2 regions of the Arthrobacter monumenti genome follow, and region 2 is predicted to be linked to the other one. Evidence: riboswitches for the same ligand, from Rfam matches in the RefSeq annotation. Region 2 holds a riboswitch; the other holds the start of a gene.

Region 1 (4,413 bases), on a different contig from region 2:
CGGGTTCCTCATCCGGCGTGACCCACGCGATCAGGATCGGTGCCCAGCGGTCGCCGTAAAGGTCCTCCTGGACGAGGTCCCGGCGTTCCGACGGATCCTCCTCGGTCAAACCGTCGTAGACGAACTGCAGTCCCGTGGCCGCGGAGACGCTGGCGATGGCTTCGGTAATCATGCGCTCGCCGTCGTCGGGCATGTTGTCGGCGCGGATCACATAGTGCAGCGGTCGGCACGGGTCGTAGGCAACATACCCCTGTGAGCCACGGCCTGGGTTCATGAAGCTGTAGGAGTCGCTCTGCACGTCCAACGGGGGAGGGGTCCCCAACGGGTCGGCCTCCAACTCGTACCCCGGGGTCGGCGGATCGACCTGGAACGTGGTCCCATCCGAGTCGAAGGTATCCAACGTGCCGCTGGCGGCGCCTGGATCCTGCGGCGCGGTGCCGAAGCCGGCCTGGGGAATGAGCGATTGACCCGAGTAGAACCAGGCACCGATGGTCAGTGCCGCAACGGTGAGCAATACCATGAGTCCGCGGAACCGGCGGCGCGGCCTGGCAGGCGGTTGGTAGCCGTAGCCATAGCTGGGCGGCAGGTTCCGGCCTGATTTCGTGGAGCCGTAGCGTCCCGGGCTTCCTGTCCCGGCGGGCTTGTAACCGAAGGAGGGTCCTCGCGGTCCGCGGGGATGCTGGGACGGGAAATCGCTCCAAGGGCCAGGTGGTTCGGGTTCGATGCCGACGGCTTCATCCAGTGCCCACTGCGGAATCCGTCCCGAGGGGGAGCGGCGGACGCCGTCGAAAGGGACCGGGACCACTCCGTCGTCGGACCCGTTCTCTGACTCGGCACGTGGCTGATCGTCCGCTGCTCCGGACGAGCGGCGTCCGTGCCGGCGGTCGGGCGGCTCCATTGGCCCTGCGCTCATGTGTCCCCCCAAGGACTGTTAATGGCTCAATCCTACGTGACTATGCAACCGTTACGCCGAAGAGCAGACCCAGCAGATAAGTGACCGCCGCGGCGCCATAGCCAATGCCCAGTTGCCGCAGTGCCCGCTTGATCGGCGGGGCCCCTGAAAGGAGTCCGACGACGGCGCCGGTCGCCAGCAGTGCCAGCCCGACCAGGACGGCGGCGACAATCGCGGCGATAAGACCCTGCAGGCCGAAAATATAGGGCAGTACCGGCATGATGGCGCCGGACGCGAAAAAGCAGAAACTGGAAATGGCTGCGCCCCAGCCGGTTCCAACCGCTTCATGCTCCTCACGTTTACTTTCAACCTCGGGTTCCTGCAGGGACAGGCTCGGATCACAATCGCAGCTGTAGATACCCATCCGCTCGGCGGCCCGGTGCTCGGCTGCCTCCTGGGACATGCCGCGGGCCCGGTACACCAGCACCAGCTCATTCGAGTCGATATCCAGCTGGGATGCGGCCGTGAGCGTGATCTGGGTCGGCCGCGATGCGCGCAGCAATTCCCGCTGTGAACGCACCGAAACGTATTCGCCTGCACCCATGGACAGTGCGCCGGCGAGCAGACCTGAGATGCCGGCGGCGAGCACGATTCCACTGCCGACTCCGGTGGCGCTCATTCCGATGACGAGGGCCAGATTGGATACCAGTCCGTCGTTGGCCCCAAAGACGGCCGCCCGGAACGAGCCGGACAAGCGGTTCCGGCCCCGGGTGGCAAGACCACGGACGACTTCCTCATGGATCTGCTCGTCGGCAGCCATGGCGGCCGTGGCGTCGTCGTCGTTGGCGTAGGGCGAGCGGCCCTCCGCGCGCTGAGCGAGGGCGAGGACAAAGACGGATCCGAACCGTTTGGCGAGGTAGCCGAGGACGCGGTTGCGCACCGACGGCCGGCGGGGGGTGCCGGCGTGTTCGCCGAGCAGGGCCAGCCAGTGCTGCTCGTGCCGGCCTTCTGCCTCGGCCAAAGCGAGCAGGATGGAACGTTCCTCACCCCTGCGTTTGCGGGCCAAGTACCGGTAGACGGCGGCTTCGGCGCGTTCATCCGCGAGGTACTGCTCCCATCGGCGGACATCCGATGCGGACGGCTCGGGCCGCTCGGGTCTGTCCGGGGCGGGGGATTGGGGGTCGGTCACAGCTTACGCTCCTGATCGGCAGACCGGCCGTGGTGAATAGCTACACTCCGGCCAGTCAACAGCCGGCGGAAACCGGCTCTATTCGTTCTGACCGAAGGTCTCGCTCGCCCAGGGTTGCTGGGTGGGCTGCCGGGCGGCCCATGAGGGCTACCAGTATGTCGACAGACCGCTGCGCCTGAGTTCCGGCGGGCCGGATTCCAAGCAGTGGGAGCTACTCCCCTTCGCGGCCTCCATTCTACAGGACCGGCACGACGGCGGGCCATTCCACCCGCCGTCGCACCGGTTTAGGGTGTGTCCGCCGTCGCACCTCCCGGCGTCGCTCTGCACGCCAGCCCAATATTCGTTATCCCGCACTGGGCACAAACAGACTGTGCCCACGACGCAGCATCGAACTGTGGGCTGGCCTAACGGTTACTCGACCAGATCCGCTGCCACGGCTCAGCCCGACTGGGCCTGCGTCAGCGGAATGAGGCTGAAGTGGACGGGTTCGCCGGCACGGTTTTCGTGGCTGGCGACCGTGATGGTCAGGACCTCCAGGTACGGGTTCCACTGCGCCGGCCGGATCGCCTGCCGCAGGGCATCCTCGATCCGCCAAGGCTCCGGGTGGAAGTGTTCCTCCCAGCCGCGCGGAACGGCGAAACCAATAGTGCCATTCAGCAAATCGATGGCAGGCAGCACGCTGATCTGCTTCGTGGCCTGTGGAGGAAGAGTGGGTTCCGGAACATTCAGGTCCGCCGGGTCAATGCAGTAGTCGGCAGAAGTCCCGGGGGAAAGTACGGAAGTATCGCTGGACATGGCCAGCTCCTTTCGGAGTTGCTCTTGCCCGCAACGGTTGATGCAGGCCGCTTCGTCATCCGAACCACCCAAGAACATGGGGTTGGTGCGTGGCCAAGTCGGAGCTTGTTGCTCGGTGGAGCGGCCACATCTCGTGAAGCTTTCTAGAACTCTAGCGGACGACGGCGGCTTCCGTCACGGATTGCGAAGTATTACGCGCCGCGGGTCTCGCCGGTAGGACGCCGAACACCTAGCCGTGTTCAGGGCGCGTGTCCCCCCGGTCCTCGCGACGCCGTCGCCACCACGGACGGCGCCCGGCCTTACCTCCGGTATGGTCCGCGAAGGAGGGGCCGGATCTGGCCGTCCGGCGTTCACGCCACCGTGCAACTTCCCGTTCTATGTCCCGGGTCGGCGTTACCACCGGTGGGCCGCCGAGCAGTTGGCGTCGTGCTTCGATCACACGCGCGTTGAAGTCCGACACCGTTTCACGGACGCCGCGCTCGGATACCTGCTCGTCAAGCCGATCGTCGAGCCCGGCGTCTTCCGTCCGCAGCAAATAAGCGGCTGGCCCGAGCCCCTTAATCTGTTCCCGCTCGATAAGGCCTTTGACCCACCAATCGGGGTCGAGGCTGGTGCCCCACCGGGGGAGAGGTTTACCGGCAAGGGATGGCGGTTCGGAGCCGGAATCGGACTGCAGGGGTTCTTGAGCGGATGGGGCTGAACCAACCGATTGAGTCGAGCCGGATGATTGAGCTGATGGAGCCGGCGCGTCCGACTCGCCCTCCTCGGCCCTGTCGCTCTCCTCGACCGGGCGCCCCTCCGCCTGGCGCGCGGCGCGGTACCGGGCGGCCCGCCACAACGGATCGTCCTGCTTACGCTTCTTCGTCATCGGCTCCAGCCACCTCCGGCGTACTTCAGTGCCGTTTAGTGCCCGCCCCAGTCCTGCGGCACCAGTTCAACCATTCTAGTTCCGCCGCCCGACGACGAAAGGCGGGACCACGTTGCCGTGACCCCGCCCTTTGGCCGAACCAGTGTCGTTACGGACGGCTGCCGGTCGGTTCCTCGTGATTCTCGTCGACGGCGATGTCTTCGACAGTCAACGCTTCGATCCGCTGAGGCCTTTCATGCTTCCGCAGCCGTTTGACCAGGTTGGCGAACATGATGATCAGCACGAACGCCAGCGGAAAGGCTCCAATGATGGTTCCTGTCTGTACCGTGCCGATCACCGAGATCCCGCCCAGCGTCAGCAAGGCCACGGTGATCGCGGCAATGCTGACCACCAGGATTACCCGGAAGCTCCGGCTGGGCGTCTTGGACGAGGCCACGAAACCGGAGAGTGCGTGCACCCCGGAATCCAACGAGGTGATGTAGTACGTGGCCACCAGAATCGTGGCCACGACCAGCAGCACCGTTCCGACAACGGGAACGTAGTCGAGCATCGCAAACAGACCGCTCTCGGTGCTCTCCGCGACCTCTCCCGAGATCGCGCCGTCGTTGTTGTTGTCGTAGTAAAGGGCGGCGCCGCCAAGGATGCCGATCCAGACCATCACGATGACGG
Region 2 (4,413 bases):
CCGCGGCGTTCGGCCAAATACCCGATCACGTAGACGGTCAGCAGAACGTAGAGCCCGATTTGTCCCAGGCGCAGGCCAATCGTTACCAGCACCGCCCGCGGGTGGTTCCGGAGGACTTCCCGCACCGGCGAGCGCTCGACCTTGTTCTGGCTCTGCAGCTGCCTGAATTCCGGCGCATCTTCAACACCAAGGCGGATGTACAGTCCGACGGCGACCAAGACAGCGCTCAGCAGGAAGGGAATGCGCCAGCCGAAGGCGCTGAACTGCTCGGTAGTGAACACCGCCTGACTGATCGCAAATGCCCCCGTGGCCAGCAACATGCCGGCGGACGAGCCGACCTGCGTGAAGCTGCCGAACAGCCCGCGCATCTTTCGTGGCGCGTGTTCGACGGACAGCAGTGCCGAGCCGCCCCATTCGGCACCGGCGGACAGTCCCTGCAGCAAACGCAGCAGCACCAGGCCGACGACGGCGGCAGTACCGGCAGTCGCATAGGTCGGCAAAACACCGATCAGCGTCGACGCGATGCCCATGGTCAGCAGCGAAAAGACCAGCAGCTTCTTGCGTCCGATCCGGTCTCCGAGGTGGCCGGAGATGATTCCGCCCAGCGGCCGGGCCAGGAAGCCGACGGCAAAAGTGGCGAACGAAGCCAAAATACCGGCGACAGGCGAAGATTCCGGGAAGAACTGCTGGTTAAAAATCAACGCCGAAGCCATGCCATAGAGGTAGAAGTCGTACCACTCAATGGTGGTTCCGACGAAAGCCGAAGAGAGCACGCGCTTGTTCTCACGCAATTGTGTCAGTCCGGACGGGCGCTCCTGCTCAAGGGCGGGTTGGTTCAACACCATGGAAGTTCCTTGCATCATCGGGCACTCCGCCACGGAAGCGCCGTACTTGCCGGCGGAGTCCTGTCGCTCCACACCGGCCGAATCCTCACCTGGGGCACCCCACTACAGCGTCAGAGGGTTGCCGTCCAACAAACCAGGGTTTTAGCGTTGGAGCTCTTGATTCTGCGTGTCACGCTATTTCGCTTGGATGGATGAGACAAACTCACAGGAGTAACACAACGCAACATGCGCTAACCGACGCTGCCGATGGCCCACAGCGACTGCGGGGTCGTTCCGTTGACCTCGAAGTCGCCAATCTGTTTGGCCTTGAACACAATCGGATTGTGTGTCGCGGCTGTCCGGGCATTGCGCCAGTGCCGGTCCAGTTGCTTGCTCCGGCTGGTCGCGGAGGCCCCTAAGGTGTCGAATAGCTGATCGGCGGCGTCGAGGGCCAGACGTGGCACCATCAGCTGGGCCTTGTCCACCGCCAGCTCGCCACGTTCGTAGCGTTGCTGGTCGGTGAGGTTACGACTGGGGTCCCGCGCGATATCCAGTTCCCGCGCCGCTTGCAGCACTATCGCCTCAGCGGCGAAGGCCTTCGCTGAAATCTGTCCGACCAATTGGAGAATGAGCGGGTCCTCGCGTACCGGAACGCCGGAGCCGGTATTGAATGTACGCTGACGACTCTCCACCAAGGACCGGGCATCGGCCAGGACGGCCCTCGCGATACCGGCCTCCACAGCCAGGATGATGAGTTGGAAGAAGGATTGCTCATGGCTGGTCTTGCGGCTGCGGTCGAGGACGTGGTCGTCCTCGACCTTGACGTTACGGAACGTCGTCGTGCCTGTCCCTGTCAACCGCTGGCCGAAGCCATCCCAATCGTCGTCGAGGAGGACGTTGGGGTCGGCGGTGCTGACCAGTGCGTAAACCCTTTCGTCCTGCCCCTCCACAGCAGCAGTGACCGCTATCCATTCCGAGAAGATGCTGCCGGTGCTGTAGTACTTCTGACCGTTAAGGGTCGGACCATCGTCGGTCTTGCTGATCAACGTATTCATTGTGCCCAGGGCGTTGCCGCCGCGTTCCGTCGAGGCGTTCCCGACGATTTGCCCCTTGACAATACGCGGATACCACACGTCCTTCACCCGATCCGGGGCAAAGCTCAATTGCTCAACGAAACCATAGTGCGAACGGTAGATATGGGCGACATTCGAGTCCGCCTGGGCCAATTCGATCAGCAACTGGATGAAATCGGTGAAGCTGACTCCAAATCCGTTGTGCTCCCGTGGCACGCGCAGTGCGCCAAAGCCAGCTGCGTTGAGCCTCTTGATGGAATCGAAGGGTAATTCCCGGCTTGCTTCGCGTTGCACCGCCCCGGCGGCGATCTCCTCGAAAATCGGCCGGAAGCGGTCTGCAAGCTCCTCGAAGTCAGTTGCTTCTCCGTCCGGAAACCTGCCGTACGCTGCTGCCATGATGATCCTTTCGCGGCACGGCACCCGCCGGCGGCCGGGAGAACGCCTGCGCGGCAGCCGAAATCTCCATCGGTCCTGGCGGTAGCACCGGCCTGTATAGGTGGTTGCTGCGGCTTCGTCGATCCAGGTCTCTCGGCCGCTCGGGATGGTAGCTCTCATTCGACACCATGGACTTCCCTGAAACGAAACCACTGCCGAAATTTCACGTAATGCTTCGCTGAACACGGGTAGCTGCCGGGCCGCCGCCGTCGGAAAACCGGGCTGAAAGGGCGGCGTGACTGCGTCTCATCGATACGGGTGGGCCGTTCCTGTTGACAGGGTTCGGTCGAAGTAGAAGACTGAAGGTGGTGTCGAACCGTGGCAGCCCCGGGCTCCAACTGATAGCCGCTTCGAGCGGCCTTCCGCCGAGAGGCGCTCCCGGTTCGACACCATTTTTATGCCCTTTCCGGCACTGAAGTAAAGTGGTGCCCGCAGACATTCTGCACGCGTGAGCCCGGCCCGTGGCACCATTTTTCGACAGGTGAAGGTGATGCAAGTGAAGTTACGCCTGTTTCCGCAGGAAAACGCCGGACTGGACCTTCTGTCACAAATGGCCTCCCAGCTGACCCTTGGCGTACAGACCCTATCGGAAATTCTCGGGGCGTCCACTGACGACTTCGAGCGGTTGGCCGAGCAGATGCACCAGCATGAAGCGAAGTCCACCGATCTGCACTACGCCCTGATGACCTCCATGCGCACCAGTTTCATCAATCCCTTGCCGCGCGAGGACATGTACGCGCTGTCGAGATACCTGAACGAGGCGATGGAAAAGCTCGACGGCGCGGCCGAACTGATAGCGCTGTACCGGCTGGACCGGCTCTCGGCCCGAGCCACCGAGCAGCTCGAGGTCATTGGCCGGCAGGCTGAATTGACCGTCCAGGCGATGCAGCAGCTCGGCGAGCTCGACGATCTTGAGGATTACTGGCTGGAAGTCCTGCGCCTTGCCAAACGCGCGGAACGGACCCACCGGATCTACGTGTTCGAGCTGCTCAAGGACCACAAAGCCACCCCCTACGCCCGGCGACGGGACGTGGCCAACCAACTGGTCGACGTCACCAAGGAGATGCGGCGTGTAGCCACGCATGTCGGCAGCATCATCGTCAAGGAATCGTAGGTGGAACTGTTCCTGCTGGTGCTGGTCGTCGGCTTTGCCGGCGCTTTTGCCTTCATCAACGGGTTCCACGACGTCTCAAATTCGGTCACGACGGCGGTCCGCACCAGGGCCTTGACCCCCACCATCGCGGTGTTGCTGGCTGCCATCTTCAACCTGGTTGGCGCCCTGCTGGGCACCACACTTGCCCTGTTGATCAGCGACGAATGGATCAGCCTGCCGTCCGGTGCGGAAGGGCTGGGCATCCTGTTGGCCGGGCTGGCCAGCGCCTGCCTCTGGGGTCTGGGTACCTGGTGGCGGGGGTACCCGTCGTCGTCGACGCACGCTTTGCTTGGAGGCCTGCTTGGCTCCGGTTTCGCCTCCACGCTGGTGGGCGGGAACCGGGTGGGGAATACCGACTTATGGCTGCAGATCGTCCTGCCGCTGCTGCTCTCCCCGGTGGTTGCCTTTGTGCTGGCCTTCCTGCTCGTCTACCCCATCACCTGGCTCGCCCGATACAGCCAACCACGCCGGATTAATCAGCGGTTCCGAATGGCCCAATCGGTCTCCGCTGCGGCGTTCGCCCTTGGACATGGCCTGCAGGACGGACAGCGTTCGATGGCGGTAATCCTGCTGGGATTGATGGCCGCCGGTTTCGCTTCGGGCAGTGGCATGCCGCTCTGGGTGCAGCTGTTCGCAGCGACAACGATGGCGGTCGGGACGCTCTTTGGCGGTTGGCGGATCGCCCATACCCTGGGGCGCAGGCTGGTCCGGATAGATCCCATGCGCGGCAGCGTTGCACAGGGTCTGGGGGCAGTAATGCTCTTCGTCGGCGCCATTGGTCTGCACATGCCGGTCTCGAGCACGCACACCGTCGGTTCAGCCATTGTCGGTGCCGGCGCCAATCAACGATTCGACTCAGTCCACGTTGTCCTGGTGCTGAAAGTCGTGGCCGTTTGGATCATGACCGCTGGCGCCACGGCGCTCATGG

The links. Region 2 has a riboswitch for S-adenosylmethionine ahead of ACX80B_RS06015 (acyl-CoA dehydrogenase family protein). Riboswitches for the same ligand answer to the same signal wherever they lie in the genome.
Region 1: linked by a shared signal. The riboswitch ahead of ACX80B_RS06740 (hypothetical protein) and the one ahead of ACX80B_RS06015 (acyl-CoA dehydrogenase family protein) in region 2 are both predicted to bind S-adenosylmethionine.

The regions. Positions count from the first base shown of each region.
Region 1 is NZ_JBTNCY010000004.1:21,618-26,030, forward strand. It holds gene ACX80B_RS06730 (matrixin family metalloprotease) at 1-913, opposite strand, end outside; gene ACX80B_RS06735 (VIT1/CCC1 transporter family protein) at 954-2,081, opposite strand; gene ACX80B_RS06740 (hypothetical protein) at 2,520-2,876, opposite strand; SAM riboswitch class IV at 2,892-3,015, opposite strand; gene ACX80B_RS06745 (DnaJ family domain-containing protein) at 3,106-3,744, opposite strand; gene ACX80B_RS06750 (BCCT family transporter) at 3,893-4,413, opposite strand, start outside.
Region 2 is NZ_JBTNCY010000003.1:263,866-268,278, reverse strand. It holds gene ACX80B_RS06020 (MFS transporter) at 1-917, opposite strand, end outside; SAM riboswitch class IV at 883-1,007, opposite strand; gene ACX80B_RS06015 (acyl-CoA dehydrogenase family protein) at 1,076-2,293, opposite strand; SAM riboswitch class I at 2,357-2,445, opposite strand; gene ACX80B_RS06010 (DUF47 domain-containing protein) at 2,829-3,446, shown strand; gene ACX80B_RS06005 (inorganic phosphate transporter) at 3,447-4,413, shown strand, end outside.